4 regions of the Rhizobium sp. M10 genome follow, and region 1 is predicted to be linked to each of the others. Evidence: predicted binding sites of a transcription regulator. Region 1 holds the regulator's gene; each other region holds the start of a gene.

Region 1 (7,862 bases):
AGCTGGCGGGCCTCGACCGTCATCCTCGATTCATCCGTGACGACGACGGTGACCGGCCGCGTCGAGCGGCGCGAAGGCGACGATCGCGGGCGGTGGCGCTATGTTCTTGCCGTCACCGGCACCGAGGCGCCACAGGTGAAGCGGCCGCCGAGGCGCATAACCGTGATCGCCCGCGGCGCCGATGCGCCCTTCGAGATCGGTGACGTCATCACCGGCCGAGCACGGTTGACGCCGCCGGCGGGGCCGGCGCTTCCCGGGCTCAACGACTTTTCCTTCGGTGCCTATTTCGATGGCATCGGCGCCAACGGCTTCTTCTACGGTGCGCCCGAGAAAGTCGATTCGCAGGCAGGCCCGCAGCCTGCGAGATCGACGTCCGAAGCTCTGCTCGAATGGCTTTATCAGTTGCGCAGCGGCATCGGCGATCGCATACGCTCGATCCTGCCCGGCGACACAGGCGCTTTTGCCGCTGCTCTGGTGACTGACGAGCGGCGCGCCATCTCGAAGGAAACGACGGAGGCGCTGCGCCAGTCCGGCCTTGCGCATATCGTGGCGATCTCGGGCCTCAACATGGCGTTGTCGGCCGGCATCTTCTTCGTCGGTTTCCGGATGCTGCTCAGCCTCGTTCCTGTTGTCGCTCAAGCCTATCCGACAAAGAAGCTCGCCGCGGGCGGCGCGCTCCTCGCCGTCACGGCCTACTTCCTGATCTCAGGATTCGGGGTTTCGGCCGAACGCGCCTTCATCATGATGGCGATCATGCTGATTGCCGTCTTCTTCGATCGGCCGTCGATCAGCCTGCGCAATGTCGTTCTCTCGGCGCTCGTCATCATCGCCATTTCACCCTCCGAAGTCTTGGGTCCGAGCTTCCAGATGTCCTTTGCCGCGACTTTGGCACTGGTATCGGGCTATCAGCTGTGGAAGGACCGGCGCGTCCGGGAAAACCCGTTGCTGAAGCTGCCGGTCCTGCGGCCGGTCGTGGCGATCGCCGGTTTCTTCGGCGGCGTCTTCCTGACCTCGTTGATCGGTGGCTTTTCCACGGCGCTGTTTTCGATCGAGCATTTTCATCGCCTGACCGCTTATGGCCTGCCGGCAAACCTTGCGACGATGCCGATCATCTCCTTCATCGTCATGCCGGCCGGGCTGCTGGCTATGTTGCTCATGCCGTTCGGTCTGGACGCTCCGCTCTGGAAAGTGGTCGGTTTCGGCCTCGATCTGGTGATTGCGGTCGCCAAGACGGTGTCCGGCTGGGGCGGCGACATCGGCCTCGGCCGCTTGCCCGCCTGGTATTTCGCGGTCGCTGTGGCAGGCTTTCTGCTGCTGACGCTGCTCCGCACCCGGTTGCGCCATGCCGGCACATCGATCCTCGCCGGTTCGACGCTCATCCTGCTGATTCTGCCAGGGTCCCGGCCGCCGGATCTGGTGATTTCAGAGGATGGTGGTCTGGTCGCGCTCATCGCGCCGGCGGCACTGGCTTCCAACCGTGAAAACCCGCCGGACTTCATCTTCGACCAGTGGCAAAGAGCGCTGGTCCTGCCGAGGCACCACCCGCCGAAGATGCTGGATGGTCCTGCCATCCCGCCACCGGGTGAAGACCGCCGCGTCAGGCTGTCCCGCGACCAGCAGAATGACGCGAGGACGGCGATGGCGACCGCTGTAGCCGGTGGTGAGGTAAATCGGTTTTCCTGCGTGAAGAAGGCCTGGTGTATAGTCAGGCTCGGCAATGGCCATGTCGTCGCCGTCATCGACAACGCCGCCTATCTCGGCCCGGCCTGCGACGCCGGCGAGATTGTCGTGACCGCGGTGCGCCTGCGTTTCGACCGTTGCCGCTCGGGTGCGACACTCTTCACCGGCGAGACGCTGCGTAGGACCGGTTCCGTCGAACTGCGTTTTGCACAGGAGGGATTCGAGGTCGCAACCGCATTCGATGCTTTGTCGCGTCCATGGATGCGCCATCGAGCCTATGATTGGCGCAAAGACAGTTTTACCGAAACCGGCCCGTCCGCTGTCAGTGATAACGGCGAATGAGGCCGACCAGCTTGCCCTGCACCTTGACCCGGTCGGGCCCGAAGATACGGGTCTCGTAAGCCGGGTTGGCGGCTTCGAGGGCGATCGAGGCACCCTTGCGGCGAAAGCGCTTCAGCGTCGCTTCCTCGTCGTCGACCAGCGCAACGACGATATCGCCGGGACTTGCGGTGCTGCCGTTGCGGATGATCACCGTGTCGCCGTCGAAGATGCCGGCGTCGATCATCGAATCGCCCTTGACCTCCAGCGCATAATGTTCACCCGAGCCGAGCATGTCTGAGGGAACGACGATGTCGTGCGTGTTGTTCTGGATCGCCGAGATCGGAACGCCGGCGGCGATCCGGCCCATGACCGGCACGGACACAGTGTTGCCGTTGTCGGCGATCGGCTTTGCGGCAGCGGGGGCGGCGACCGGTTGGGGCTTGCCGAGGCTGCCTTCGATAACACTCGGTGAAAAACCGCGGCGCGGCTGAAGACTGGGGCTATAGGCCTCCGGCAGCTTGATCACTTCCAGGGCCCGGGCCCGGTTCGGTAGGCGGCGAATGAAACCACGTTCCTCCAGCGCCGTGATCAGGCGATGAATGCCGGATTTCGAGGCGAGATCCAGGGCATCCTTCATCTCGTCGAAAGAGGGCGGAACGCCGGATTCCTTCATGCGCTCATGAATGAAAAGGAGAAGCTCCTGTTGTTTGCGCGTGAGCATCGACGTCAGACCCCGTGATTGAAACAAATCCAGAACAGACACTATATGTTCCATATGTGTTCCGCAAGTAGCTAAATTTCCGTAAAACTTCGCGCCAACTCGTCGAGATTTTTATTTTCATTCGCCGGATTGGCGCACATGTCTTGCATTGAGGGTGGTGCTGTCGCACATCTCTGGCGTGTCAGGAGGGATATCATGATCGCACATTCCGCCAAACCGCACCCGCTGGATCATGTCGTGCTGCCCGTCGTCAATATCGACCTGGCGCGCGAAAGGCTCGGCAAGCTCGGCTTTACCGTCGCCGCCGATGCGCGCCATCCGTTCGGAACGGAAAATGCCTGCGTCTTTTTCGCCGACAAGACCTATATCGAGCCGCTCGGCGTGGCGAGTGTCGAGGAGAGCGAGGCAGCGGCCCGCCACGGCAATGTCTTCATCGCCCGCAATCGCGCCTTCCGCTTCCGCTGCGGCGAGGAGGGACTTTCGGCGTTGGCCTTCCTCACCGAGGATGCCGGCCTCGATCATCGGCGATTCGTGGGTAGCGGCGCGAGTGCCGGCGAGATGTTGCAGTTCAGCCGGCCGATGCGGATGCCGGACGGTTCGGAAAGCGTCGGCAGCTTCAAACTGGCCTTTTCAGGAGATCTGCGCGCGCCCGACTTCTTTCTCTTCACCTGTCAGCGCATCAATTCGTTCCCGGCCGGTCGTGCCGCTCTGGAGACGCATGCCAATGGCGTGACCGGCATTGCCGAGATCGCCCTTTGTTCGCCGGAGCCGGCTGCATTTGCCGCCTTCGTTGGTCTTGCGGTCGGGCAGACGGTGGTGGAGAAAACCGGTTTCGGCATGAAGATCGCGGCATCCAATGCCAAGATCAGCCTGATGACGCCGGAAGGGCTGGAGGCCTATTTCGAGCTTGTCGTTTCCGCCGCCGATCGTGGCCTGCGCGGTCAGGCAATCCTCTTCACCGTCACCGATCTTGCCGTGACAGAAGCGCATTTGGCTGCTAACGGAGTGACATACACACGCAAGAACAATCGCATTCTGGTGAAGCCCACGCCCGGGCAGGGCGCGCTTTTTGCCTTCGAGGAACCACGATGAGCACTGATACCAATTCCGAGGTCAAGATCGGCGAAGGCGAAGGCCAGGTCACCTTTTCCAATACCGGGCGCCTGTCGCTGATTGCCGGCCCCTGCCAGATGGAGAGCCGTGACCACGCCTTCATGGTCGCCGGTACGCTGAAGGAGCTCTGCGCAAAGCTCGGTATCGGCCTCGTCTACAAGAGTTCCTTCGACAAGGCGAACCGCACCTCGCTCTCGGCAGAGCGCGGCATCGGGCTTGAAAAGGGCATGGAGGTCTTCGCCGACCTGAAGAAGGAATTCGGCTTTCCCGTCCTGACCGACGTTCACACCGCCGAGCAGTGCGCCGAGGTGGCGGAGGTGATCGACGTTCTGCAGATCCCCGCCTTCCTCTGCCGCCAGACCGATCTTCTGATCGCCGCTGCCCGGACCGGCCGCGTCGTCAACGTCAAGAAAGGCCAGTTCCTCGCCCCCTGGGATATGAAGAACGTCCTGAAGAAGCTCAATGCCAGCGGCAATCCGAACGTGCTGCTGTGCGAGCGCGGCGCTTCCTTCGGCTACAATACGCTGGTTTCCGACATGCGCTCGCTGCCGATCATGGCGGCGATGGGCGCGCCCGTCATTTTCGATGCGACCCATTCCGTCGCCCAGCCGGGCGGGCAGGGCGAATCCTCGGGCGGTCAGCGCGAATTCGTTGAAACGCTGGCGCGCGCAGCCGTGGCGACGGGAATTGCCGGCGTCTTCCTCGAAACCCACCAGGACCCTGACAACGCGCCGTCCGACGGCCCGAACATGGTTTATCTCAAGGACATGCCGCGCTTGCTTGAGAAGCTGCTTGCCTTCGACGCGGTCGCCAAGGCTTGATGTTCAACAGGCTGACATGATCGTGGTTTAGGCCACGTCAGAACGCTGCTTCGCAGGCGGGAATTGCGGCATTGTAATTTGCCCGCCTTCGATTATGACAGGCTTCGAACGATTGATCACCCACCGAGCAGGAAGAACCCATGACTGCAATCACCGATATCATCGCCCGCGAGATTCTCGATAGCCGTGGCAATCCCACCGTCGAAGTCGACGTCTACCTCGAAGACGGCAGCATGGGCCGCGCGGCCGTTCCCTCTGGCGCCTCGACGGGTGCCCATGAGGCGGTCGAGCTGCGCGACGGCGGCAAGCGCTACCTCGGCAAGGGCGTCGAAAAGGCGGTCGAGGCCGCCAACACCGAGATCTTCGACGCCATCGGCGGTATCGACGCCGAAAACCAGATCCAGATCGACAACATCATGATCGAACTGGACGGCACGCCGAACAAGTCGCGTCTCGGCGCCAACGCCATCCTCGGCGTGTCGCTCGCCGTCGCCAAGGCTGCCGCCCAGGCCTCCGGCCTGCCGCTCTATCGTTATGTCGGCGGCGCTTCGGCGAGCCTGCTGCCGGTGCCGATGATGAACATCATTAACGGCGGCGCTCATGCCGACAATCCGATCGACTTCCAGGAATTCATGATCCTGCCGGTCGGCGCCGATACGATCGCCGAAGCCGTGCGCATGGGTTCGGAAGTCTTCCATACGCTGCGTAAGGAGCTTGCCGCCCAGGGCCACAACACCAATGTCGGCGATGAAGGCGGTTTCGCACCGGGTCTGAAGAGCGCTTCGGAAGCCCTCGACTTCATCGTCAAGTCGGTTGAGAAAGCCGGCTACAAGCCGGGTGAGGACATTTACCTCGGCCTCGACTGCGCCTCGACCGAATTCTTCAAGGACGGCAAATACGTTCTCGAAGGTGAAGGCCGCACGCTCGAATCGGGCGCCATGGCCGAATATCTGGCCGAGCTCGCCGGCAAATACCCGATCATCTCGATCGAGGACGGCATGGCCGAAGACGACTGGGACGGCTGGAAGGCGCTGACCGACCTGATCGGCAATAAGACGCAGCTCGTCGGCGACGATCTCTTCGTCACCAACTCCGCCCGCCTTCGCGACGGCATTCGCATGGGTGTCGCCAACTCGATCCTCGTCAAGGTCAACCAGATCGGTTCGCTGACGGAAACCCTCGACGCGGTCAATACGGCGCACAAGGCGGCCTACACCGCCGTCATGTCCCATCGCTCCGGCGAAACCGAGGATTCGACCATTGCCGATCTCGCGGTTGCCACCAACTGCGGCCAGATCAAGACGGGTTCGCTGTCGCGTTCCGACCGCCTTGCCAAATACAATCAGCTGATCCGCATCGAGGAAGGCCTCGGCCCGCAGGCGCAGTATGCCGGCCGCTCGATCATCCGCGGCTGATCGAATCTGAACGTCAATGGCTTAACCCGCGCCCTCCCGGCGCGGGTTTTTTATTGCTCATATTTACGGTCAACGAACGGTTAATCTCTGCGCGTTATGCTGAACGAATTGGTAATGCGTTCAAGAGCATACGTGTATGTGGACAAAGCATCATAAGAAGAGAAAGTTCGGCCGGTTCGTCATCCCGGCCATGACGGTCGCCTTCCTCTCCTATTTCGGTTATCATTGCGTTCACGGCGATTACGGCCTGCGGGCGACGGAGACGTTCGAGCGTCAGCGTGTCGCGCGCGAAAAAGAGCTTGCGGTGTTGAAGGCGAAGCGCGAACATCTGGAAAGCCAGGTCGCGCTCCTCAGTGACGGTTCGCTCGACAAGGACATGTTGGACGAAAAGGCGCGATATCAGCTGAATATGTCGCGCGCGGACGAGATCGTCATATTCAACCACTACTCCAATTAACCGGAATTCAGTTAATTCTTATTTCTTCTTTATTTCCAATAGCTTAGTGCCGAATACGAGCCATGCAATTATGGCATTGCTGTGGTCAAATTTCTTCCCTATGGTACGCGCCACCGAGAAACGACAAACCCATAGGGAGGGTTGAATGGCGCCGCGAAAGACCGCGACCGTTTCCAGCCGCAAAACTGCAGCAAAACCAGCAGCCAAAGCATCGAATGGAGGCCCGGTAGCCGACTTCGATCGGGATGAGGAACTCAAGGCCTATCGCGAGATGCTTTTGATCCGCCGCTTCGAGGAGAAGGCCGGTCAGCTTTACGGCATGGGCTTCATCGGCGGCTTTTGCCATCTCTACATCGGTCAGGAAGCTGTCGTCGTCGGCATGCAGATGGCGCAGAAGGAAGGCGACCAGGTCATCACCGCCTATCGCGACCACGGCCATATGCTCGCAACCGGCATGGAAGCGCGCGGGGTCATGGCTGAGCTGACCGGGCGCCGCAGCGGCTATTCCCACGGGAAGGGCGGCTCGATGCACATGTTCTCGAAAGAGAAGCATTTCTACGGCGGCCACGGCATCGTCGGCGCCCAGGTTTCGCTCGGAACCGGCCTTGCCTTTGCCAACCATTACCGCGGCAACGGCAATGTCTCGATCGCCTATTTCGGTGACGGCGCCGCCAACCAGGGCCAGGTCTACGAGAGCTTCAACATGGCCGCTCTCTGGAAGCTGCCGATCGTCTATATCGTCGAGAACAACCGCTACGCCATGGGCACCTCGACGGCCCGCGCCACCGCACAGTCGAACTACTCGCTGCGCGGCTCCGGCTTCGGCATCCCCGGCATCCAGGTCGACGGCATGGATGTGCGCGCCGTCAAGGCGGCGGCCGACGAGGCGCTCGAACATTGCCGCTCCGGCAAGGGCCCGATCATTCTCGAAATGCTGACCTATCGTTACCGCGGCCACTCCATGTCGGACCCGGCGAAATATCGCTCCAAGGAAGAAGTGCAGAAGATGCGCTCCGAGCAGGATCCAATCGAGCAGGTTAAGGCGCGCCTCATCGAAAAGGGCTGGGCCTCGGAAGACGATCTGAAGGCGATCGACAAGGATGTCCGCGACATCGTCGCCGACAGCGCCGATTTCGCCCAGGCCGATCCGGAGCCGGATGCATCCGAGCTCTACACCGACATTCTGCTCTAATCGGGGGAGGGAACCCATGCCTATCGATATCCTCATGCCCGCCCTCTCTCCGACGATGGAAGAAGGCACGCTGTCCAAATGGCTGAAACAGGAAGGTGACAAGGTCACCTCGGGCGACGTGATCGCTGAAATCGAAACCGAC
Region 2 (7,862 bases), on a different contig from region 1:
CTGCAGACGGCCAAAGCACTCGACCCGAACAGCGCCGATACGCTGGTGCTGCTCGGCGGCATCGCCGAGAAGCAGAACCAGATGGACCGCGCCATCGCGCTCTACAAGAAGGTGCCGGAAAATTCGCCGATGCGGCGCATCTCCGAACTGCAGCTCGGCCTTGCCCTTGCTCAGGGCGGCAAGGTGGACGAGGCGCGCAAGCACCTGCAGGCGCTGATCGCCTCCGACCCGAAGGACATCCGCAGCTACCTCGCCTATGGCAGCGTGCTCTCCGACGCCAAGGACTATGAGGCGATGGCCGCCAACTACGACAAGGCGGTCGAAGCGATCGGCCCCATTGCCGGCCGCGCCAACTGGAGCGTCTTCTTCCAGCGCGGCATCGCCTATGAGCGGCTGAAGAAGTGGGACCAGGCCGAACCGAACTTCCGCAAGGCCCTGGAGCTTAATCCCGACCAGCCGCAGGTGCTGAACTATCTCGGCTATTCCTGGATCGACATGAACCGGAACCTCGACGAAGGCCTCGGCATGATCAAGAAGGCCGTCGAGCTTCGCCCTGACGACGGTTACATCATCGATTCGCTCGGCTGGGCTTATTTCCGCCTCAACCGCTTCGACGATGCCGTCGACGAACTGGAGCGCGCGGCACAGATCAAGGCCGGCGACGCGACGATCAACGACCATCTGGGCGACGCCTACTGGCGCGTCGGCCGCAAGCTCGAGGCCGTCTATCAGTGGAACCGGGCGCTCGCCTCCGAGCCGGAAGCCGCCGAAATTCCGAAGATCAAGGACAAGGTCGCCAACGGCCTGCCTCCTGCAAGCGACGATGCCAAGGCGGCCGACAAGAAGCAGCCGGATCCGGCACCCGTCACCCCGCCGCCGGTCGACAAGAAATCCTGACGGGCGGCAAACATGCCTGAAGAGGGCCTGGCCGAGGCTTTCGGCGTCACCGAGGCGGCGCGCGCGAAGATCAATCTCGCCTTGCATGTGACCGGCCAGCGGGCGGACGGCTACCATCTGCTCGACATGCTGGTGACCTTCGCCGATTGCGGCGACCGGCTGGGCTTTCTGCCTGCACAGGCCGACGCTTTCACGCTGTCTGGCCCTTTCGGCAAGACGCTTGCCGGCGACGGTGGCACCAACCTGGTGCTGCGGGCCCGCGATCTCCTGCGCGAGCAGCTCGGTGCCCTCGCCTTCCCTGTGCATATCCACCTGCAAAAGAACCTGCCGATCGCCTCCGGCATCGGCGGCGGCTCGGCCGATGCGGCCGCGACACTGCGCGGATTGATGCGGCTCTGGGGCATGGACTTGCCGGTAGAGACGCTTGCCGGCATCGCGCTGAAGCTCGGCGCCGATGTGCCGATGTGCCTTGAAAGCCGGCCGCTGATTGCCCGCGGCATCGGCGAAAGGATCGAAGCCGTGCCTGAGCTGCCGGCCTTTGCCATGGTGCTCGCCAATCCGCTGAAGGGCGTTTCGACGCCCGAGGTCTTCCGCCGGCTGGCGGCAAAGGACAATTCGGCCCTCAGCCTTGCTGCCGGCCTGTCCGGGACTTCCGGCTGGCTGACGGCGATCGGCTCGGCCCGCAACGATCTGGAGGCGCCGGCGCGCGAGCTGGTGCCGGAGATTACAATGATCTCGCAGATGCTGCAGGCCCATGGCGCGCTCATCACCCGCATGTCCGGCTCCGGCGCCACCTGCTTCGGCATTTTTACGAGCATGGCGGCGGCGCGCGAGGCGGCGTCAGCTCTTCACGGCGAGCGGCCCGACTGGTATGTCGAGGCGACGGAAACGGTTTCGGGAGGCATGTAATGGCAGGTCTGGACGAAAAGCGGCCGTTTATCGCCGTCGGCATCGCTGTCCTCACCGTCTCGGATACCCGCACGCCGGAAACCGACAAATCCGGCGATACGCTGGCGGCGCGGATCACCGAAGCGGGTCACCGGCTGGTCGAGCGGGCGATCGTGCCTGACGACCGCGACAAAATCGCCGCGCAGGTCAAGGCCTGGACCGAGCGGGGCGACATCGATGTCGTCATCACGTCAGGCGGCACCGGCTTTACCGGCCGCGATGTGACGCCGGAAGCGCTGGAGCCCTTGTTCGAAAAGCGCATGGACGGCTTTTCCGCCGTCTTTCACCGCATCTCCTACGAGAAGATCGGCACGGCGACGATCCAGTCGCGCGCCACGGCAGGTGTCGCCAATGCCACCTTCATCTTCGCCCTGCCGGGCTCGCCCGGCGCCTGCCGGGATGCCTGGGACGGCATCCTGAAGGGGCAGCTCGACTACCGCAGCACGCCGTGCAACTTCGTCGAGATCATGCCGCGTCTCGACGAGCATCTGAAACGCGGCGCACAGAAATAGAATTTCGCGAGAAGCCAATCCGAACGATCGCGGCGCGCTTTAGCCCTTTGTTTTTATGCATGTCGTTGTCGCTGAACCGCTGCACACTTCCGGGCGACATGCATTAGTTAGAGGTCGTAAGGCCCGGCAGAGACGGCATCGTTTCCCAGCTGTCACCCGACAGCAGGATGCAGCTGATGCCGTGAACATCCGTGACGACGAGCGTCCAGGTGCCGCTTTCGGCGGCGTAGACCTCCAGCACGGCGTTCTGGTTGACCAGCCCGACCGCCGTCAGCTTCTCAGCGAAATTCTTGTCCAGGAATTTGACGACGTCGGACCGGCCTGCGCAACTGAGCATCGCCTGCGATGCTGCCGAATGCGGATGCGCGATCATCAACGTCGCCGATATGACGGCCACAAGACCGTAAAGCATATGGCGGATCATGACGCACCTCCTTTCGCCGGAACCCGGCAGAAGAGGAGATTTTCGCCGACCTGTTCTGCCGTCCACCGGCATTCATGGCCATCCGTTGCGAAGCGCGGCGCTTCGGCGGCGCCATGAGCGAATTATAGCGCGAAATCTGATTGGGCGCCATCTTTGCGCGATCTGGGGATGCTTCTGCGAAGGCGCTCCGCCTCTTAGAGAAAACCCCTCCCCAACCCCTCCCCACAAGGGGGAGGGACTAAGCTGTCGCGCCCGACGGCAACCAAAAGGAGAAGTCTTGCTGGCTGTTACCGTTCGCCGGATGGTTACGATGGAGGGTAACGTGAAGCGGTGCGGCACGTTAGCCCCTCCCCCTTGTGGGGAGGGGTTGGGGAGGGGTTTAGGGCGGGTCCCAACCGGACAGTCATGAACCAAGCCCAGACATAATGAAGCGTAGAACCCTACCGCGCCGCGCGCGCCACCCAGGAAGGAATCAATTCGCTTGCGAGTTTACGCAGCTTCCGGCCCTTGGCGAAATCGGCAAGGCGCATGCCGCTCCGGGCGGCGGCCAGCGCCTGGCTCTTCGGCATCAGCAGACCAAGTTCCAGCGGCGGCGCGGTGCGGCCGATGCGCTCGAAAAACGGGCGCCGGTAGCCGCGCGAGGCGGTGAAGCGCGCCGGCAGTTTGTTGAGCGCGATATATTCGGCAATCTCGTCGATCCAGCCCGCCTGCGGGCGTGCACCCGGCTCGACGAAAAGCAGCCAGTCGCCGCGGGCGGACGCGACGATGTCCTTGATATCCCAATGCGAATGAAACCGGCAGCCGGCCGCGTCGGCGACCCGCGAGGTGCCGTCGCGCGAGCCGTGATCGAGCACGACCACATCGCCGACGAGACCCTCCACTGCGCCTGCCACCAGGACCGATAAGGTCTGGGCCAGCTCAGATTCCTGATCCTGACATTCGAGAACAACCGTCAACATCGCCTAGTCATAATGCGCCGCACAAATTTTTGCCAGCAGCGTTTTCCGTATTTTGTTCTTGCATTGTTCTCATTTTGCCGATAGGAATTTAATCATCAAAACGGGCGGAGGCGATGGCCTCCCGCCGCGGGAGAATCCGATGAGAGAGCAGTCCCTGGCAGGGCAGGCCGCATTCGCGCCTGCCAATACGGCAGATATTGCCGATGCGATGATCGTCTCCTCCGGGCTGAGGGTCGAGGTCGACCGGCGGCGCGGGCGCGGCGCCGGACTGAACCCGACCGGCCGCTTCGAGGCGCTGCAGCGGGAGACCTTTGATGACGGCTGGCAGACGCTGGAAGAGCTTCCGCCGTTCAAGACCGAGGTGCAGATCGAAAAGCCGCGCACGGCCATCACCCGCAACGAATCGCCCGACATCGGCTTCGACCGCTCGATCAATCCCTATCGCGGCTGCGAGCATGGCTGCATTTATTGTTTCGCCCGGCCGACACACGCCTATATGGGGCTTTCGGCGGGGCTCGATTTCGAGACGAAGCTGTTCGCCAAGCCGGATGCGGCTAAGCTGCTGGAGCGGGAGCTCGCCAAGCCCGGCTACAAGGTGCGGGCGATCGCGATCGGCACCAATACCGACCCCTATCAGCCGATCGAGAAGGAATGGCGCATCATGCGCGGCATTCTCGAGGTTTTGAACAAGGCGAACCATCCGGTCTCGATTGTCACCAAGTCGGCGATGATCCTGCGGGATCTCGACATTCTGCAGGAGATGGCGGCGAAGAACCTGGTGCGCGTCGGCATCTCCGTGACCACGCTCGACCGCAAGCTTGCCCGGACGATGGAGCCGCGCGCCGCCACGCCGCCGCGTCGGCTGGAGACCATTCACACGCTGTCGGAAGCAGGGATCCAAACGGCCGTGATGGCCGCGCCACTGATCCCGGCGCTGAACGATCACGAGCTGGAGCGCATCCTCGAATCGGCCAAGGCGGCCGGCGCCGTCGAGGCGAGCTATGTCATCCTGCGGCTGCCGCTCGAGGTCAGCCCGCTCTTCCGCGACTGGCTGTTGCAGCATTATCCCGATCGTTACCGGCATGTGATGTCGCTGGTGCGCTCGATGCGCGGCGGCAAGGATTATGACGCTGAATTCGGCAAGCGCATGAAGGGCGCCGGTCCCTATGCGTGGCAGATCGCCCGGCGCTTCGAAATGGCGGCGAGGCGTTTCGGCCTGACGCGGCGCGGTCTGCCGCTGCGCGACGATCTGTTCGTGCCGCCTGATGGCAGCGGCGTCCAGCTGTCGCTGCTCTGATTTATAGAATTTGCGCATCGGCCCATCGAGAAACCGCCCTGTTTTCGAGCCCGAGCGCAATTCCCGCGGATGGCCCTGACCGCCACCATCCGCCGGACCGTCCCCGGCCGCCGCCCTGATCCGGGGACTTGCGGGAAATCGGGTTGGCGTGCGAGGTTCAGCCGCATGAAACCTCGCACGCCACCCGATTCTCCCCTGCTTTTCGACACGGCTCCGCTCGTGCCGGATTTCCGCCTGGAACTCAAAGCCCGCAAGGCCGGCCACTGGCCGGTCGCCGGCGCCGACGAGGCCGGCCGCGGGCCGCTCGCCGGGCCGGTCGTCGCCGCCGCCGTCATCCTCGACCCGAAGCGCATCCCCGAGGGCCTCAACGATTCCAAGCAGCTTTCGGCGCAGCGGCGCGAGGAACTGTTCGTGCAGATTCTCGCGACCGCGACCGTCTCGATCGCCTCTTCCAGCTCGACGCGCATCGACGAGACGGATATCCGCAAGGCAAGCCTCGACGCCATGCGCCGCGCCATCTGCAGTCTTGCCGTTCCGGCAAGCTACGTCCTGACGGACGGGCTCGACGTGCCGCCCGGCCTCGATTGCCCCGGCCAGGCCGTGGTCAAGGGCGACGCCCGCTCGGTCTCGATCGCCGCCGCCTCGATCGTCGCCAAGGTGACGCGCGACCGGATGATGGCCCGCGCCCACAATGTCTTTCCGGATTACGGTTTTGCCGCGCATGCCGGCTACGGCACGGCACAGCACCGCGCCGGCATCGAGAAACACGGCCCCTGCTCCCTGCACCGGATGAGTTTTCGGCCGTTGCGCAAGGGCGAGGACGGGCCTGAGACGGATGAGTTGATACCGGAATAGGACTTGGCTTCAGACTGCCGAGGGCCTGCCCCTCATCCGCCTGCCGGCACCTTCTCCCCGCTCGCGGGGCGAAGGGACAAGCCGCGCCCGCTTCCTCAAACCTCAACGCCGCGTTTGGCACGTCCCCTCGCCCCGTTTACGGGGAGAGGGTTAGGGTGAGGGGCAGTCTTTGGCGCCAGGCCACAGCCGCTGCGCGCACACCTCGGACCAAATAAAACGACTACCAACAACAAAAAGGCCGGGACATGCCCGGCCTTTCTTCATTCCATTCGATACCGCTCAGTTGAGCCGTGTCTTGACCTGGCCGACGGCATTGCCGAAGAGTTCGGACTGGACCTTGCCATCCGCCTTCTTGGCGAGCACCGTTTCGGCGGCCGCGATCGCCAGATCGACGGCGGCGGAACGGACCGCCTTCATCGCTTCGGCCTCGGCCTGCAGGATCTTCTGCTCGGAGAGCGCCGTGCGATTGGCGACGAATTCTTCCGTTTTCTTCTTCGCTTCGGCAGTCAGCATCTCGGCTTCGCGCTCGGCGGCGGCAACGATGTGCGCCGCCTCGGCTTCGGCTTCCTTGCGCTTGCGCTGGTATTCGGCGAGCAGGTGCTGGGCCTCCTCGCGCAGGCGCTTGGCTTCGGCCAGCTCGTTGCGGATCTGGTCGGCGCGGTCGTCGAGCGACCGTGCCATCATGCCGGGGACCTTCAGGTAGACAACCAGCGCCAGGAAGAGAACGAGGCCGACAAAGGCGAAGAAAGTCGCGTCAAAAGCAAATTCCATCGATCAAGCCTCCTTCTTGGCGGCCGCGACGGCGGCGGCGACATCAGCCTGGGCGGCATTGCCGCCAATCAGCTGTTCGACGACGGCAGCCGCCGTTTCTTCGGCAATGGTGCCGACATCGGCGAAAGCCTTCGCCTTGATGTCGGCGATGCGGACTTCGGCAGCCTTGATCTTTTCCGACAGGCTCGTCTCGACAGCGCGACGTTCCTCTTCGGCCTTGGCCTTGGCGGCGTCGCGGGCGGCGGAGCCGATCGCATTCGACTTGGCGCGGGCAGCGGCCAGTTCGCCTTCATAGGTCTGGACGGCGGCGTCAGCTTCCGCCTTCAGGCGGCCTGCTTCTTCCAGGTCCTGGGAGATGCGCGTGTGGCGCTGATCGAGAATGGCCCCGATGCGCGGCGCAATGACCTTTTGCATAAGGAGGTAGAAGACGCCGAACGTAATCACCAGCCAGAGCAGCTGGGACGAGAAGGTCGTCGAATCGAAGGGCGGGAACGGGCCACGGGCGTGTTCGCCTTCGGCTACGCCGGTCTCGGTATGGACCTCGCCTGCGGCCGGAGCGCCATGCGCATCCGTGCCGGTCGCTGCCGCCGGTGCTTCCTCAGCGTAAGCCGGGGTCACAAAAAACATGCTCACCTCCAGGTGGACTGCAAATGCAAAGGATCACGGCTTGCGGTCGCAGGCCGTGATCCACTATCCGCCGATATCAGACGGCGAAGAGGAGGAGGAGAGCGACGAGCAGCGAGAAGATGCCCAGAGCTTCCGTAACGGCGAAGCCGAATACCAGACGGCCGAACTGGCTGTCAGCGGCAGACGGATTGCGCAGAGCGCCGGAGAGGTAGTTGCCGAAGATGTTGCCGAGGCCGAGAGCCGTACCGGCCATACCAAAGCAAGCCAGACCTGCACCGATGAACTTTGCTGCTTCCGCTTCCATGTTGAACTCCTTTGAAATGGTTGTTGCGGCGAATGACTGACGCCCTTTGACGTCGATGTCGTTATCCTTAGTGCCCGCCCGGATGGATCGCGTCGTTGAGGTACATGCAAGTCAGCACCGCAAAGACGTAAGCCTGGAGGAAGGCAACGAGGAACTCGAGACCGGTCAGGGCGACGGTCATGATGAGGGGAAGAACGGCTCCGCCGATACCGACTGCACCGAGGGCTCCAAGCGAGGCAACGAAGCCTGCGAACACCTTCAGCGTGAT
Region 3 (7,862 bases), on a different contig from region 1:
TCGGAACATCAAGGCCGACGATCAACCGCTCGCGTGCGTCCATTGCAACTCACCCCCGCCAGTCTTCGATGGGTGTCCAGTCGCATGATAAGCGGCGGTCCGCAAGGCCGAAAGCATAGAGATTGCCGCCGCCGCCCGGCTGGTCGCGGTCACGGCCGATCGGCCGGCCGGCCAGACGGCATTTGAGCAGCGTGCCGACGCCGCCATGGCCGACGAAGGCGATCGGCGCTGCCGCATCATGGGTGGCGAGAACGGCGTCGACCGCCTCGACGATGCGGGCCTGCGCGTCGACGGCGCGCTCCCAGCCCTTGAAGCTTTCTTCCGGATGCGCGAAGAACCAGTTGGCCGCTTCTTCGAATTGCGGCGGCGGCAGGAAGCCGGTGGCCGAACGGTCGTTCTCATGCATGCCGTGGACGATCTCGATCGTCACGCCGGAGGCTTCCGCCAGGATTTCGGCCGTCTCGATCGCCTTGGTCTCGTCGCTGGAGACGATGCGCCGCAATTGCCTGGCCCAGCCGCTCTCGGCCGCTTTGCGCGCACGCGCCGCGCCGACATCGGAAAGACCCCATTTCGGCACCGGCACGTTGGCATCGATCTTGACTTGCGGATGGGTGATATAGAGCCCGAACATCTCAGCCGCGCTTATAGATCCAGAGCTGTGCCGGAGGAATGTTGCGCATGACGAAGTCGAAATGCTGGATATGGTAACGATCGGGATTGGCGGCGATCGGCGAGATCGCGCCATAGGAGATCTGCACCACCGGCCGGCCGGGCGGCAGGCGGTCGAGCAGGCTTTCCAGCAGCGCGACGCGCATCGCCATCGGAAAGTTCAGCATCGGAATGCAGGAGATGACGCAATCGAACGTCTGGTCGGCGAAGGCGCCAAGCGTCGTCTGGAGATCGAAGGCGTCGCCGTTGATGAAGTGCACGCCGGGATAGGTTCGCAGCAGGTGCTGGTGGAAATCCGTCGAATATTCGATCGCCACCAGATTGTCCGGCTTCACGCCGCGGCCGAGGATCGCTTTGGTGATAGCGCCTGTGCCCGGCCCGAGTTCGAGGACCGGCAGCCCCGAATGCATATCGATGACGCTGGCCATGCGCTTGGCGGTGATCGAGGAGGTCGGCACGATCGAGCCCACCGTCTTCGGCCCCTGCATCATGCCGCGGAAAAAGCGGATCTCCTCATCGAATCTCTTCCCGAAATGTTCCTTCACCTTGACCCTTAAACGCATTCTCCACCCATCCGCACGTTGATCGACTGTGTTAATATGCTGCTTGTCGCTGCCAGGACAAGGATTTTCGCAACGAGGACATCGGCATCAACAGCTCATGCCGCCCTTCGGTCGGAACGAGGCATGAGATCGGCAAGCCTTTCGCTGAGGCGAGCGGCGTCGACGGGCGCGCGCAGCTTCTTGTCGGTATTGTCGAAATAGAGATAGACGTCGCGGCCCTTCTTGCACGACGGCAGGGGCGCAAGCACCCGCGTCGCATTCTCAGGTTCTCCGCCCTGTGCCCAGACGCGGACACGCTCCGCCCACAGATCGAGCGCTTCATCCTCATAGCCGCTGACATAGAGCTGTTCGGAACCATGCAGGCGGCAATAGAGGAAATCGGCGGTGATATCAATCAACAGCGGCCATTCCACCGTGTCGGCGCAGACGAGCGCGACGTTGTGACGCCTGAGCATCTCGATGAAGGCGGGAGAGCGGAAGCTGTCATGGCGTATTTCGAAGGCGTGGCGGATCGGCTGGCGCTCATCACTCTTAAGCCAGGCGCGTCCCTTGACGTGCCCGTCATGACGCTTGGCGAGCGCTGTCGCTGCTTCCCCATCGTGCGGCAGCAGCGCCAGGAAATTTTCGAACAGATCGGCATCGAAGGCCATGTTCGGCGGGAACTGCCAGAGGATCGGCCCGAGCTTGGGGCCGAGCCGCAGCAGGCCGGAGGCGAGGAAATTGGCGAGCGCCGTTTCGATATCCCTGAGCCGCAGCATATGGGTGATGAAGCGCGGGCCCTTGACCGCGAAGACGAAATCCTCCGGCGTCTCGTCGCGCCAGCGGCCGAAGCTTGTCGACCGCTGCAGGCTGTAGAAGGTGCCGTTGATCTCGATCGACGGGAAGTGGCGGGCGGCGTAAGAAAGCTCCTGCTTCTGTGGCAGACCCTTGGGATAAAATTGGCCGCGCCAGGGCGCATAGGTCCAGCCGGATATGCCGATGCGCACCGTTCCGGTCTTTTTCATCAGGAGATCCTCCCGTTCTGACAGGAGGAAAACAACGGCAGGCGGCCTTCGTTCCCGTCAGACGCGCATCGGCATCAGCACGTAAAGGGCATCGTCGCCGGCCGTGTCGCGGATCAGCGTCGGGGAGCCGGCATCGGCCAGCAGGAAGATCGCTTCCTCGCCGGAAAGCTGCGCGGTGATGTCGAGCAAGTATTTGGCATTGAAGCCGATTTCCATCGCATCCGTGTCGTAGCCGACGGCGACTTCTTCCGTGGCGCTGCCGGAATCGGGATTGTTGACGGTGAGCATCAGCTGCCCCTCGGACAGCGCCAGCTTCACGGCGCGGCCGCGCTCGGATGAAATCGTCGAGACGCGGTCGACGGCCTGGGCGAAGCTCGTGCAGTCGACGCGCATTTCCTTGTCGTTGCCGGTCGGGATGACGCGCTGATAGTCCGGGAAGGTGCCGTCGATCAGCTTCGAGGTCAGCACGATCGAGCCGATCGTCATGCGGATCTTGGCGTCGGAAACTTCGACGGTGACGATCGCTTCCGGATTGTCGACCAGCTTCTGCAGTTCCCCGACCGTCTTGCGCGGAATGATGATGCCGGGCATGCCCTCGGAGCCGGCGGGCGCATCGACATCGGCGCGCGCCAGCCGGTGGCCGTCGGTCGCCACCGCCCTGAGCTTCAGCTCGCCCTTGCTCTCGATCGTGTGGAAGAAGATGCCGTTGAGGTAATACCGCGTCTCTTCCGTCGAAATCGCGAACTGGGTGCGGTCGATCAGCATCTTCAGATCGCTCGCCTTCAGCTTGAAGGAATGGGTGAAGGTGCCGGCGGTCAGATCCGGGAAATCGGATTCCGGCAGGCATTGCAGCGAGAATTTCGAGCGGCCGGACTGCACCGTCATCGAGCCGCCGTCGGTGCTGGTCGCCAGCAGCACTTCCGAGCCGTCCGAAAGTTTGCGCACGATATCGTAGAGAAGATGGGCGGGAACGGTGGTGGCGCCGGCCTGCTCGACGCTGGCAGGTGTCGCCTCGGTGATCTCGAGGTCGAGGTCGGTCGCCTTCATGTCGAGGTTCTGGCCGTCGGCCTTGAGCAGTACGTTGGACAGGATCGGGATCGTATTGCGACGTTCGACCACGCGGTGGACGTGGTTCAGCGATTTCAACAGGTTTGACCGCTCAATAGTAATACGCATGGGATGCTACCGCTTTCGACCGTGACTGTCCGGGCGCATCGAGCACCCGAAGAATGCTTTCCCGATTGAGGTCGGGGGAGTGGACGGGCAAAATGGCAGACTTCAGCACCGGTTTGCAAGAGGCATGGGCGGTGGAAGGCCCGCATTTCAGGTTTTCCGGAGCAATCCTCACAGAAATCCGAACCCTTGCCGAAGCGGTGCGGCTCGCCCATAAAGGTTCCCCCATAAGGGTTCGACGACGGCGGGACGAAAGTAAACGGCATGAGCGAGGAAACGACGGCGGAGGCGGCCACGCGGCGAAGCTTCCGCCTGCACAATATGGCGGTGCCGGCGCGGCCGCTGGAGCCGGCGCTCTATCTCGTCGCCACGCCGATCGGCAATCTCGGCGACATCACGCTGCGCGCGCTGGAAACGCTGGCCGGCGCCGACGTTCTCGCCTGCGAAGATACGCGCGTCACCCGCGTTCTGCTCGACCGCTACGGCATCCAGAACCGCCCTTTCGCCTATCACGAGCACAATGCCGATGAGGCGGGGCCGCGGCTCCTCCAGGCGCTGGAGGCCGGCCGGTCGGTGGCGCTGGTGTCGGATGCCGGCACGCCTTTGGTTTCCGACCCCGGCTACCGGCTGGCGCAGCAGGCGATCGCCGCCGGTTATCGTGTCGTCCCCATCCCCGGCGCCTCGGCGCCGCTTGCAGCCCTTGTCGGCTCCGGCCTGCCGAACGACGCCTTCCTTTTCGCCGGTTTTCTGCCGGCCAAGGATAAGGCCCGCCGCGACCGCCTCGGCGAACTTGCCGCAGCCCCCGCGACGCTGATCTTCTTTGAATCGCCGCATCGCATCGGCGCCACGCTTCTCGCTGCCGCCGATGTGCTGGGCGCCACGCGGCCGGCCTCCGTCTGCCGCGAGCTGACCAAGACCTATGAGGAATTCCGCCGCGGCACGCTGGCCGAGCTCGCCGCCCATTACCAGGAGGTGGACAACGTCAAGGGCGAGATCGTTCTCGTCGTCGGTCCGCCGCAGCCGGTGGAAACGCCGGAGGCCGACGTCGAGGCGGTGCTGGCGGATCTCTCGAAGTCGATGCCGACGGCAAAGGCCGCCACCGAGGCCGCCCGTCTCACCGGCCTGCCGCGCAAGGTGCTCTATCAGCGCCTCTTGGAAATGAAGGGCGCCGATGGGCGATAACGACCTCACCGCCATCAGAAGAAAGGCGCTGCGCCGCGGCCTGATGTCGGAGTATGTCGCCGCCGTCTTCCTGATGTTGAAAGGCTATCGCATCCTGGCGCTGCGCCACCGCACCCGGCTCGGCGAGATCGATATCGTCGCCCGCAAGGGCGATCTCGCCGTCTTCGTCGAGGTCAAGGCCCGCCATGGCGAGGCGGCGGCCGTCGACGCCGTCTCCGCTGCCGCGCAGAAGCGGATACGGGCGGCAAGTGATCTCTGGCTCGCCCGCCAGGCCGATCAGGCCCGTCTTTCCCAGCGCTACGATATTGTCGCGGTCACGCCCGGCCGTCTGCCGCGCCATTTTCAGGACGCTTTTTAGTCATTCCCAGTCCGGCGGGCTTTCGGATCGTTAAAATTTTAGTTCCGGTTTGAACCAGCTTCTTACGACTCTCTGCTATCGCAATCGCAATGCATGTCGCCCGGAAGTGCGCCGCGGTTCCGGGATAACGACATGCATAAAAACAAAGATCTTTAGGGGTAATGATTGGGGGTTGTTTCATGGCCTGGAAGCTGATGTTTGCAAGTGCGGTCGCCATGGCCGTGCGTTCGGTGCCTTATGCCGTGGCGAAGCCGGCCGGGAAATCCTTCATCGCGCATGCAAGCGACCTGCTGCCGCTGAAATCCACGCCGATCAATCCCGACTGGATCGTCAGCGGCAACCCGCAAGCGCGCACCGCCGAACATTCGCGCGGCCATGACGAGGCCTCGCTGACGGCGATCTGGGACTGCACGGCGGGCGAATTCCGCTGGTATTTCGGCTGGGACGAGACGGTGATGATCCTCGAAGGCGAGGTCCATATCACCGCCGAGGACGGCACCGAACGAACCTTGTGCGCCGGCGACGTCGCCTTTTTCGCCGGCGGAACCTGGGCAAGCTGGCGGGTCGACAATTACGTCCGCAAGGTCGCCTTCCTGCGCAAGCCCTTCCCGAAGCCCCTGGCGATCGCCTATCGCCTGCGCAACCTGCTGCGCAACAACGGCAACCAGGGGATCGCCGCCTGACCAATGGTGGCGGCGGCAGGCCTTGATTGACCGTTGCGTTTGATACCGGGCCGACCTACATCTGTCCGGCATTCAGCGAGGGACGGAAATGGCCAAGATCACCAATGTAGCGGTCCAGATGGATCATGTCGCCGGCATCAATATCGCAGGTGACTCCACCTTCGCCATGAGCCTGGAAGCCCAGGCGCGCGGCTACCGGCTCTTCCATTACACCCCCGACCGGCTGAGCTTCCGCGACGGCAAGCTCTTTGCCAGCGTCGAGCCGATGCTGCTGCGCGACGTCAAGGGCGATCACTTCGAGCTCGGCGCGCCCGAGCGTGTCGATCTCTCCACCATGGATGTGGTGCTGCTGCGCCAGGATCCGCCCTTCGACATGGCCTATATCACCTCGACGCATCTGCTCGAGCGCATCCACCCGAAGACGCTCGTCGTCAACGATCCTGCCTGGGTGCGCAATTCGCCGGAGAAGATCTTCGTCACCGAATTTTCCGACCTGATGCCGAAGACGTTGATCACCAAGGACCCGGCCGAAATCCGCCGCTTCCGCGACGAGATGGGCGACATCATCCTGAAGCCGCTCTACGGCAATGGCGGCGCTGGCGTCTTCCATTCGACCCGCGACGACCGCAATCTCTCCTCGCTGCTGGAGATGTTCGGCCAGATGTTCCGCGAGCCCTTCATCGCCCAGCAATATCTGCCCGACGTGCGCAAGGGCGACAAGCGCATCATCCTGGTCGACGGCGAATTCGCCGGCGCCATCAACCGCGTCCCGGCCGAGCATGACAGCCGCTCCAACATGCATGTCGGCGGCCGCGCCGAGGCGACCGAGCTGACGCCGCGCGAAAAGGAAATCTGCGAACGGATCGGCCCGGCATTGCGTGAGCGCGGCTTCCTGCTCGTCGGCATCGACGTGATCGGCGATTACATGACCGAGATCAACGTCACCTCGCCGACCGGCATCCGCGAGGTCAAGAAGTTCGGCGGCGCCGATATCGCAGCCCTGCTCTGGGATGCGATCGAGCGCAAGCGCGGCTGAGCCTGCGGCTCCAGCCCCACGCCTGCTGTGACCGGGTACAACCCCGGTCACCATTCATATCCGAAAACGTTCCTTTATCGTTCTTGTTTTATTCCTGCTTCCGTGCCAGATTGCAACCGGTGGCCCTGAACGGTTGCGGGCGGTATAAGAGTTTGCGGGCAGGGGATGGGCATATGGTCGCGCGTGTCAGTACGGTGGCATTCCAGGGCATAGAAGGAGTGCCGGTCGAGGTCCAGGTCATGATCGCGCCCGGCAAGATCGGCATGCAGATCGTCGGCCTGCCCGACAAGGCGGTGGCCGAAAGCCGCGAGCGGGTGCAGGCCGCCCTTCACGCCTCCGGCCTGGCGCTGCCGGCCAAGCGGGTGACCGTCAATCTGGCGCCGGCAGACCTGCCGAAAGAAGGCTCGCACTTCGACCTGCCGATCGCACTGGCCTTGATGGCGGCGCTCGGCGCCATTCCCGCCGATGCGCTGTCGGATTATGTTGTCGTCGGCGAGCTCAATCTCGACGGCACGATCGCCGCCATTGCAGGCGCGCTGCCGGCCGCCATCGGCGCCAATGCGCTTGGCAAGGGGCTGATCTGCCCGGCCGAAAGCGGCGCCGAGGCCGCTTGGGCCGGCGCCGACGTTAATATCCTCGCCCCGCGCAGCCTGATTGCCCTTGCCAATCATTTCCGCGGCACCCAGGTACTGTCGCGGCCGGAGGCGTCGATCCGCGCCAATGCCGCCAACCTGCCGGATCTTGCCGAGATCAAGGGCCAGGAAAGCGCCAAGCGCGCCCTCGAAGTGGCGGCCGCCGGCGGCCATAATCTGTTGATGGTCGGGCCTCCCGGCTCCGGCAAATCGATGCTGGCGGCAAGGCTGCCGTCGATCCTGCCGCCGCTTTCGGCGGCCGAGCTGCTTGAGGTGTCGATGGTCCATTCGATCGCCGGTGAGCTTTCCGGCGGCAAGCTCTCCGATCGCCGGCCCTTCCGCACCCCGCATCATTCCGCCACCATGGCGGCGCTGGTCGGCGGCGGCATCCGCGCCCGGCCCGGCGAAGCCTCGCTTGCCCATCACGGCGTGCTCTTCCTCGACGAGTTTCCGGAATTCACGCCACAGGCGCTCGATGCGCTGCGCCAGCCGCTCGAAGGCGGCGAATGCGTCATTGCCCGCGCCAATCACCGCGTCTCCTATCCGGCGAAATTCCAGCTGA
Region 4 (7,862 bases), on a different contig from region 1:
GGTCCAGCACGGTGACCTCGACCCTGCCACCAACACCGGCGCCTGGGCCGGCGAGATCGGCCAGGTGCAGATGCTGCCGCGCGACATCATCGCCTACGGCATGGACGGCGATGGCGACGGCCATGTCCGCCTGAAGCAGAGCAGCCCTGACGCCGTCCTGACGGCGGCGAAATTCATCCAGCACCTCGGCTTCGAGCGCGGACAGCCCTGGCTGCAGGAAGTCACCCTGCCTGACAATCTGCCCTTCGAGAAATCCGGCCTTGGCGGCACGATGAAGGCCAGCGAGTGGTTCGCGCTCGGCGTCAAGCCGCGCGACGGCAACACTGCTTTCGGCGATCTCGAGGGCGACCTTGTGCTGCCGCAGGGCCGCATGGGACCGGCGTTCATCGCCTATCCGAATTTCAAGATCTATCTCGAATGGAACAAGTCGTTCATCTATACGACGTCGGCCGCCTATTTCGCGACCCGGCTCTCCGGCGCCCCGACCTATCTCAAGGGCACGCCTGAACAGGGTCTTGCCAACGACCAGATGAAGACGCTGCAGACCAAGCTGCAGTCGCTCGGCCACGATGTCGGCGAGATCGACGGCATCCTCGGCTCCGGCACGCGTATCGCGATCCAGAAGGAACAGCAGCGCCTCGGCATACCGGCCGACGGCTGGGCGACGCCGGCGCTTCTCAACGCTCTCTGATCGCCGCTGCCGCTGCGCCGCACGCTTCGCAAGAAACGGGTGGCGCCGCGCGCCGTCGGCGTTAAAGCTTGATGGTGAGGATCCGCGGTCGGGTTTCGACGCGACGGCGGCTGGGGATGGAGGAAGGCGACATGGACAACAGAATGAATGCCTGGACCTGGAGCCTACTGCTCCTGCTCGGTCTCATCTGGGGCGGCTCTTTCTTCTTTGCCAGCATCGCCGTCCAGCATGTCCCGCCGTTGACCCTCGTCTTCCTGCGCCTGCTGCTGGCCGCGATTGCGCTGCACATCTACATCGCCGGCCGTTTCGACATCTATCCGATCCTGGAAGCCCGCTGGCGCGAATTCCTGATCCTCGGGCTCATCAACAATGCGCTGCCGCACGCTCTGATCTTCTTCGGCCAGACCCGCATCGGCGCCGGACTTGCGGCGATCCTGAACGCGACGACGCCGATTTGGACCGTATTGATCGCCAACTACGTCACATCAGACGAGAAGCTGTCATCTGCCAAGATTGCCGGCTGCCTCGTCGGCCTGGCCGGAACGATCGTGTTGATCAGCCCCAGCCTGTCGGCCAGTGGCGAAGCGCCGCTCTGGGCGCTGCTGCTTCCGGTACTTGCCGCCGTCTCCTATGGGTTCGCAGCCACCTACGGCAAGCGGTTCAAGACTATTCCGGCCCCCGTCACCGCAGCCGGCCAGCTGACGGCGTCCTCGTTGATCACCTTGCCGTTGTCGCTCTTGGCCGATCGCCCCTGGACGCTCCCCTGGCCGTCGCTCGATATCGTCGTCGCCGTACTAGCGCTGGCGCTGGTGTCGACCGCCTTCGCCTATATTCTCTATTTCCGGATCATGGCGGCGGCCGGCGCCACCAACGCCTCGCTCGTCACGCTGCTGGTGCCACCCAGCGCCATCCTTCTCGGCGTGCTTTTCCTCGGCGAGCGGCTCACCCTTGCCGAACTCGCCGGCATGGCGCTGATCGGCTTCGGCCTTGTCATTCTCGACGGCCGTGCCTACCGCCTGTTGGCCAGGGCAGCGTGAAGAATGGTTGCAAATCCTGCATGATTTCAACCGCTTGGCTGCGCGCCATGTTTCAGGCGTATAGGTAAATCGGCAATCGCCCGATTTAACCGCATGTTAAATTCTGTGAATAAAATTTTGTCGTGAATAGGGCTTCAATTTCAACAGTTTGCGGATTCAGTGTTCGACTTATCCACCGCCCTGTTCTGCGGCGCAGCATAGATTCCGCTTCCCAACCGACACATTTCCGACATATTATTGACAGGTTAACGCGAGGAGACAGACATGGGACTCACGCAATCCTTGAATGTTCTGTTGGTCAGTGCAGCGTTTGCCTTCGTCCTGTCCATGCTCTTTATCTGAGCTGGCCGGCGGGGTGTGACGACTGGTAGTACCTGAACTCCCCTGATCAATCCGCCAAAGAAAAAGCGCATGTCCCGCCCGACATGCGCTTTTCACTTTGATGGACGCGAAAAATCAGGCAGCCGCGCCGGCGTTTTTTGCCGCCTGGCGGGAGAGGCCGAGATTGTCGAGCACGGCGGAAACCAGCGGCGAACGGTTCATCGTATAGAGATGGAAATCGCGGATGCCGCGCCGGACGAGATCCTCGATCTGCTCGGCGGCGACATCGGCTGCGACCTTCGCCCGTTCTTCGGGCTTGTCGTCAAAGCCCGCAAAACGCGCGTCAAGGAAGCCGGGGATGATCGCCCCGCAGGCGCCGGCAAAACGCTTGAGCTGCGTCAGGTTCTGGATCGGCATGATGCCGGGCACGATCGGGATCGAAATGCCGGCCTTGCGCACCCGCTCCAGGTAACGCTCGAAATTGTCGTTGTCGAAGAAGAACTGCGTCAGCGCCCGGTCGGCGCCGTTGTCGGCCTTGCGTTTCAGCATGTCGATATCGGCGGCCGTGTCGCGGCTCTCCGGATGCTTCTCCGGATAGGCGGAGACTGAAATTTCGAAATCGCCGATCGCCTTGAGGCCGGCCACGAGCTCCGCCGCATTCGCGTAACCGCCGGGATGCGGCTGGTAGGGCGCGCCGGCGCCGCCCGGCGCATCGCCGCGCAGCGCCACGAAATGCGTCACGCCGACCTTGCGGAAGGTCTCGATCATCTGATGCGTCTCTTCCTTCGTCGCGCCGACGCAGGTCAGATGCGAAGCGGTGGCAAGCGGCGTCTGCGACAGGAAACGCGTGACGGCGGTCAGCGTCGGCGCCTTGGTGGTGCCGCCGGCGCCGTAGGTCACCGAGACGAAATCCGGATCCCAGTCCTGCAACTCGCTGACGGTATTCCAGAGCTGGCCTTCCATCTCTTCCGATTTCGGCGGGAAGAATTCGAACGAGATCCCGATGTCGCGCGCCTGCGCTTCGCTTTTCAAAGCCATGTCATACTCTCCCGGCAAATGTAGGTTCGGCGCCTTCGCTTAGTTGCGAAGCCATGAGGCGCCTCGGATCGCGTGCGAGCCAGACGGTGACCGTCAGCCCCTGCCCGCTCTGCTGACCCGGATGAAGATCGACGACCTGCTCGACGTCGAGCCCGGCCTTGCGCAGCCAGTCGGACATCGCCTGGTGCGAAAAGCCGAGACGCACATGCGCATGCTCGTCGCGGAGATATTCGAGCGTATGCGGCGCAAGGTCGATGACGACGAGCCGGCCGCCCGGCCGCAGCATGCGCGCCGCTTCGGCGATGGCAATCTCCGGCTGGTCGAAGAAATGCAGCACTTGATGGATCGTCACCAGGTCGAAATCCTGTCCCTCGAACGGCAGGTTCAGAATATCGGCGTGGCGCACGGTGGCCTTGGTGATACGGGACTTGTCGAGATTGGCGCGCGCCACGCTCAGCATGTCGCGGCTGGCGTCGACACCGATCGCCCGGCGGTAGAGCCCGGCCAGGAGTTCGAGGATGCGGCCGGTGCCGGTGCCGAGATCGAGCAGCGAATCGATCGGCTGGCTGCCGAGCAGCCGGATGACGGCGGCATCGACTTCCTCGTCGGCCGCATGCAGGCGGCGAAGCTCGTCCCATTCCGCCGCGTTGCGGCTGAAATAGGCTTGTGCCCGCTCGGCCCGCTGGCGTTTGACCGCCGACAGCCGCTCGCCGTCACGAAGGACGGTCGGATCGTTTTCGGAGACATGCTTCAGCAAGGCCCGCACGAGCATTGCCGCCTTGCCGTCCTGCTTGAGGCGGAAATAGGCCCAGGCGCCTTCCTGATAGCGCTCAATCAGTTCGGCCTCTCCAAGCAGCTTCAAGTGGCGGGAGATACGCGGCTGGGACTGTCCGAGAATTTCGGTCAGGTCGGTGACCGTCAGATCGCCCGCGTCGAGAAGCGCCAGAAGCCGCAGACGCGTCGGCTCGCCGGCCGCCTTCAAGACGTCCACCAAACCATCCAGTCCCAGCTTCAAAGGTTCGCTCATCTTCAGCCCAATCAAGATATAAAGATATCTTTATGTGATTTGAAAAGCGGTGGCAAGCGGCAATTCGCACTCTCCGCGAAATTGCCTGCTCAAATTGCGACAAGGCCTCAATGGATGCTGCCCGAGCGCCTGTAGCGGTTTCAAGAGGACGATATCCATCAGAAACAAAGATTTAGACGCGCCACATGAGTGAGGTTCGAGGCGACACGCTTATACGAAAAAGCCCCGGACGGCCGGGGCTCAGCTTGTTGAAAACCTCACTTTTTGTCGCGACGTCATCCTCGGCCTTGTGCCGAGGATCTGCTCCGCATCGGCCGTCGCAGATGCTCGGGACAAGCCCGAGCATGACGAAAGAGGCGTTGCCGGGCTCAGTCGCAGCCCTACCCGACAAGAGGCGATCAGCGCGTCAGACGCTTATGCGCCTGGCTGCCCGGGTTGAGGGCGTCGGGGCCGAGGCGGCGGATCTTGTCCTGTTCATAATCCTCGAAGTTGCCTTCGAACCATTCGACATGGCCCTCGCCTTCGAAAGCCAGAATGTGCGTCGCCAGACGGTCGAGGAACATGCGATCGTGGCTGATGATGATGGCGCAGCCGGCGAAGTTCTCCAGCGCGTTTTCAAGTGCGCCCAGCGTTTCCGTGTCGAGGTCGTTGGTCGGCTCGTCGAGCAGCAGGACATTGCCGCCGGCCTTCAGCATCTTGGCGAGGTGAACGCGGTTGCGCTGGCCGCCGGAGAGATTGCCGACCTTCTGCTGCTGATCGCCACCCTTGAAGTTGAAGGCGCCGCAATAGGCACGGGAGTTCATGTCGAACTTGCCGAGCTTGATGATTTCGGCGCCGCCGGAGATTTCCTCCCAGACCGTCTTGTCGCCCGCAAGCGCGTCACGGCTCTGGTCGACATAACCGAGATGCACGGTCTCGCCGATGCGGATCGAACCGCTGTCCGGCTTTTCCTGGCCGGTGATCATCTTGAACAGCGTCGTCTTGCCGGCGCCGTTCGGGCCGATAATGCCGACGATGCCGCCCGGCGGCAGCTTGATCGAGAGGTCGTTGATCAGCGTGCGGCCCTCGAAGCCCTTGGTGATCCCTTCCATCTCGATGACCACCTGGCCGAGCCGCTCGCTGACCGGGATGATGATCTGCGCGTCGCCGGGACGCTGCTTCTCGGCGGCATCCACCAACTGCTCGTATGACTTGATACGCGCCTTGGACTTGGCCTGGCGGGCCTTCGGGCTGGACGCGATCCATTCCTGTTCGCGGCTGATGGCCTTCTGGCGCGAGGCTTCTTCGCGGTTTTCCTGCAGCATCCGCTTGGCCTTCGCTTGCAGGTAGGCCGAGTAATTGCCCTCGTAAGGGATGCCGCGGCCGCGGTCGAGTTCGAGGATCCATCCGGTGACGTTGTCGAGGAAGTAGCGATCGTGGGTGATCATCATCACGGCGCCGGGATAGTCACGCAGATGCTTTTCGAGCCAGGCGATGGTTTCGGCGTCGAGATGGTTGGTCGGTTCGTCGAGCAACAGCAGATCCGGCTGCGAAAGCAGCAGGCGGCAGAGCGCGATACGGCGACGTTCACCACCGGACAGGCTGGTGACATCGGCGTCGCGCGGCGGGCAGCGCAGGGCTTCCATCGCCATCTCGACCTGGCTTTCCAGATCCCAGAGGTTCTGGCTGTCGATGATGTCCTGCAGCTTGGCGCCCTCTTCCGCGGTCTCGTCGGAATAGTTCATCATCAATTCGTTGTAGCGATCGAGGATCGCCGTCTTCGAGGCAACGCCTTCCATGACGTTTTCGAACACCGTCTTGTTCGGGTCGAGACGCGGTTCCTGCTCGAGATAGCCGACCGTGGCACCCTCGGCCAGCCAGGCTTCGCCGGTATACTCCTTGTCCTGGCCGGCAATGATGCGCAGCACAGTGGATTTACCGGCGCCGTTCGGCCCGAGGATGCCGATCTTGGCATCCGGGTAGAAGGAAAGGTGGATGTTCTCCAGGATCTTCTTGTTGCCATAGGCCTTGTTGAGGCCGGACATATGATAGATGAATTGACGTGCCATGCTGCGCTGCTCCGGGCGGGAAACTTCGTTTCGTGCCGCTATGTAGGCGAAACAGCGCCTGTGGGCAACGCCGAAACCCGGTTTAGGCAGGATTCCGGTCAGAAGCCCGCCGCATCGACGACACCTTCATCGCAGCCGAAAGAGGTTTTTCCCGCCCCTTGGATCAGATCGCCAAGGCCACCGCTTTTTGCCGCCGCGGTTCCCGCATCCTGAGACAGCCCGATCGTCAGCTCGCTGATCATCCTGACATTGCCGGCCCGCCGGCAGCTCATCTTGACGCGGTCGCCCGCCCCCGGCCCGAAGCTCTTGTCGAAAGCCGCCTTGATCGCATCGGACTTGACCGTCTTGCCGATATTGGCAGCGAAGAGGTCGCGCACGGCCGATGCATTGAGCGCACTGACGAGATGGACGCTGACGCCGAAATAATCTTCCGCGCTCATTTTCGTGCAGGTGCCATGCTTTGTCCATTCGTGCCGTTCCAGGCCGGACTGCGTGCCGGGCATCGCCTTGGCCAGCGCCGCCTGCGTCTCGGCCGAAAGCGTGACCGCCGGCAATGTAGCCCATTTGCCGTCCTTGTCGGCAGCCTTCTGGTCGTCGCTGACGCCGCAATAATCCTGCCGCATCGGCCAGAGGCCGTGCAGCGAGAAATTCGTTGCGTCGTGGCGCTCGCCGGTCTGGCTTGCGCATTCGGCCTTCTTCTGGTTCGTCTGACAGAAGGCGGGCTGCCAGCTCGCCGCAAGAATGAAACGGGTGCGCCCCGTGGCCTCCTGCGCCATGGCGGCGCCGGCAACGGCCATCGATACGGCGAACGTCAAGGTACGCAACTGCATGCTGCTCATTTCAACCCCCATAGAAGAACAATGCAGGAACAGATAAGCACAAAGAGTAAACGGCAGCAACCCTGAATCGCAATATTCCTTTAATTTGTTATCGACTGCATTCAGCGCCTTAAAGTCACCCAACCGACACTTTGTCACTTTGAGTTGAAGCATAATCGCTCAAATCGATTTCGCTTTAGGAAATTATGCGCTAGCGATCTGTTCTGCGGCGGCAGGGAGGATCCGAATGTTTTCTGAAACGCAATGGCTCTCCGTGCCGGGAGCATCGCTGGCCTATCACCATGCCGAAGCCACCGGCCCCGCATGCGGCATTCTGTTGATATCGCACGGTCTGGCGGAGCACTCGAAGCGGTATCGCCGCTTTGCCGAGGCGATGGCGGCGCGCGGCTATCACATCTATGCCCATGATCACCGCGGCCATGGCGAGACGACGGCGCCCGACGCTCCGATCGGCCGCTTCGCGCGGCGGGACGGCGTCGAACGGGTGATCGGCGACATCATCGCCATGCGCACTCATGCGGCCTCGCGCCATCCCGGCCTGAAGGTGATCCTCTTCGGCCATTCGATGGGTGGCCTCATCGCGCTCAATGCCGCCGTCGCCGCTCCGGCCGAGTTCGACGCGGTCGCCGTCTGGAACTCCAATTTCGCCGTCGGTCTTGCCGGTCGCGCCGCCCAGGCGATCCTCATCGGCGAAAGGATGCTGAAAGGTTCGGACGTGCCGAGCGGCCTCCTGCCGAAACTCACCTTCGCCGCCTGGGGCCGGTCCATTGCCAACCGCCGCACGGAATTCGACTGGCTTTCGCATATTCCCGACGAAGTCGACAAATATGTCGCCGACCCTCTTTGCGGCTTCGACGCCTC

The links. The regulator LexA, encoded in region 1, represses DNA repair genes until DNA is damaged. The targets are predictions, from matches to a motif close to TGTTCNNNNTGTGTTCNG.
Region 2: CO671_RS08065 (PA0069 family radical SAM protein) is a predicted target of LexA. The motif match lies at 3,794-3,811, and genes of this name have one in related genera.
Region 3: CO671_RS16380 (YifB family Mg chelatase-like AAA ATPase) is a predicted target of LexA. The motif match lies at 6,747-6,764, and genes of this name have one in related genera.
Region 4: CO671_RS04655 (ribonuclease) is a predicted target of LexA. The motif match lies at 7,016-7,033, and genes of this name have one in related genera.

The regions. Positions count from the first base shown of each region.
Region 1 is NZ_NWTA01000010.1:214,625-222,486, forward strand. Features, by position in the region: gene CO671_RS18540 (ComEC/Rec2 family competence protein) at 1-2,022, shown strand, start outside; gene lexA (transcriptional repressor LexA) at 2,003-2,722, opposite strand; gene CO671_RS18550 (VOC family protein) at 2,918-3,814, shown strand; gene kdsA (3-deoxy-8-phosphooctulonate synthase) at 3,811-4,656, shown strand; gene eno (phosphopyruvate hydratase) at 4,797-6,071, shown strand; gene CO671_RS18565 (septum formation initiator family protein) at 6,208-6,528, shown strand; gene pdhA (pyruvate dehydrogenase (acetyl-transferring) E1 component subunit alpha) at 6,674-7,720, shown strand; gene CO671_RS18575 (pyruvate dehydrogenase complex E1 component subunit beta) at 7,737-7,862, shown strand, end outside.
Region 2 is NZ_NWTA01000004.1:79,096-86,957, forward strand. Features, by position in the region: gene CO671_RS08040 (tetratricopeptide repeat protein) at 1-897, shown strand, start outside; gene CO671_RS08045 (4-(cytidine 5'-diphospho)-2-C-methyl-D-erythritol kinase) at 910-1,806, shown strand; gene moaB (molybdenum cofactor biosynthesis protein B) at 1,806-2,357, shown strand; gene CO671_RS08055 (hypothetical protein) at 2,461-2,781, opposite strand; gene CO671_RS08060 (hypothetical protein) at 3,222-3,740, opposite strand; gene CO671_RS08065 (PA0069 family radical SAM protein) at 3,880-5,037, shown strand; gene CO671_RS08070 (ribonuclease HII) at 5,203-5,892, shown strand; gene CO671_RS08080 (F0F1 ATP synthase subunit B) at 6,172-6,663, opposite strand; gene CO671_RS08085 (F0F1 ATP synthase subunit B) at 6,667-7,290, opposite strand; gene CO671_RS08090 (F0F1 ATP synthase subunit C) at 7,367-7,594, opposite strand; gene CO671_RS08095 (F0F1 ATP synthase subunit A) at 7,662-7,862, opposite strand, start outside.
Region 3 is NZ_NWTA01000009.1:52,628-60,489, forward strand. Features, by position in the region: gene pyrF (orotidine-5'-phosphate decarboxylase) at 1-43, opposite strand, end outside; gene CO671_RS16335 (histidine phosphatase family protein) at 50-631, opposite strand; gene pmtA (phospholipid N-methyltransferase PmtA) at 633-1,232, opposite strand; gene CO671_RS16345 (DUF72 domain-containing protein) at 1,328-2,239, opposite strand; gene dnaN (DNA polymerase III subunit beta) at 2,294-3,412, opposite strand; gene rsmI (16S rRNA (cytidine(1402)-2'-O)-methyltransferase) at 3,674-4,591, shown strand; gene CO671_RS16365 (YraN family protein) at 4,581-4,949, shown strand; gene CO671_RS16370 (cupin domain-containing protein) at 5,129-5,632, shown strand; gene gshB (glutathione synthase) at 5,721-6,668, shown strand; gene CO671_RS16380 (YifB family Mg chelatase-like AAA ATPase) at 6,842-7,862, shown strand, end outside.
Region 4 is NZ_NWTA01000002.1:589,182-597,043, reverse strand. Features, by position in the region: gene CO671_RS04680 (lytic murein transglycosylase) at 1-691, shown strand, start outside; gene CO671_RS04675 (DMT family transporter) at 823-1,728, shown strand; gene metF (methylenetetrahydrofolate reductase [NAD(P)H]) at 2,185-3,087, opposite strand; gene CO671_RS04665 (metalloregulator ArsR/SmtB family transcription factor) at 3,089-4,114, opposite strand; gene ettA (energy-dependent translational throttle protein EttA) at 4,513-6,162, opposite strand; gene CO671_RS04655 (ribonuclease) at 6,261-7,001, opposite strand; gene CO671_RS04650 (alpha/beta hydrolase) at 7,228-7,862, shown strand, end outside.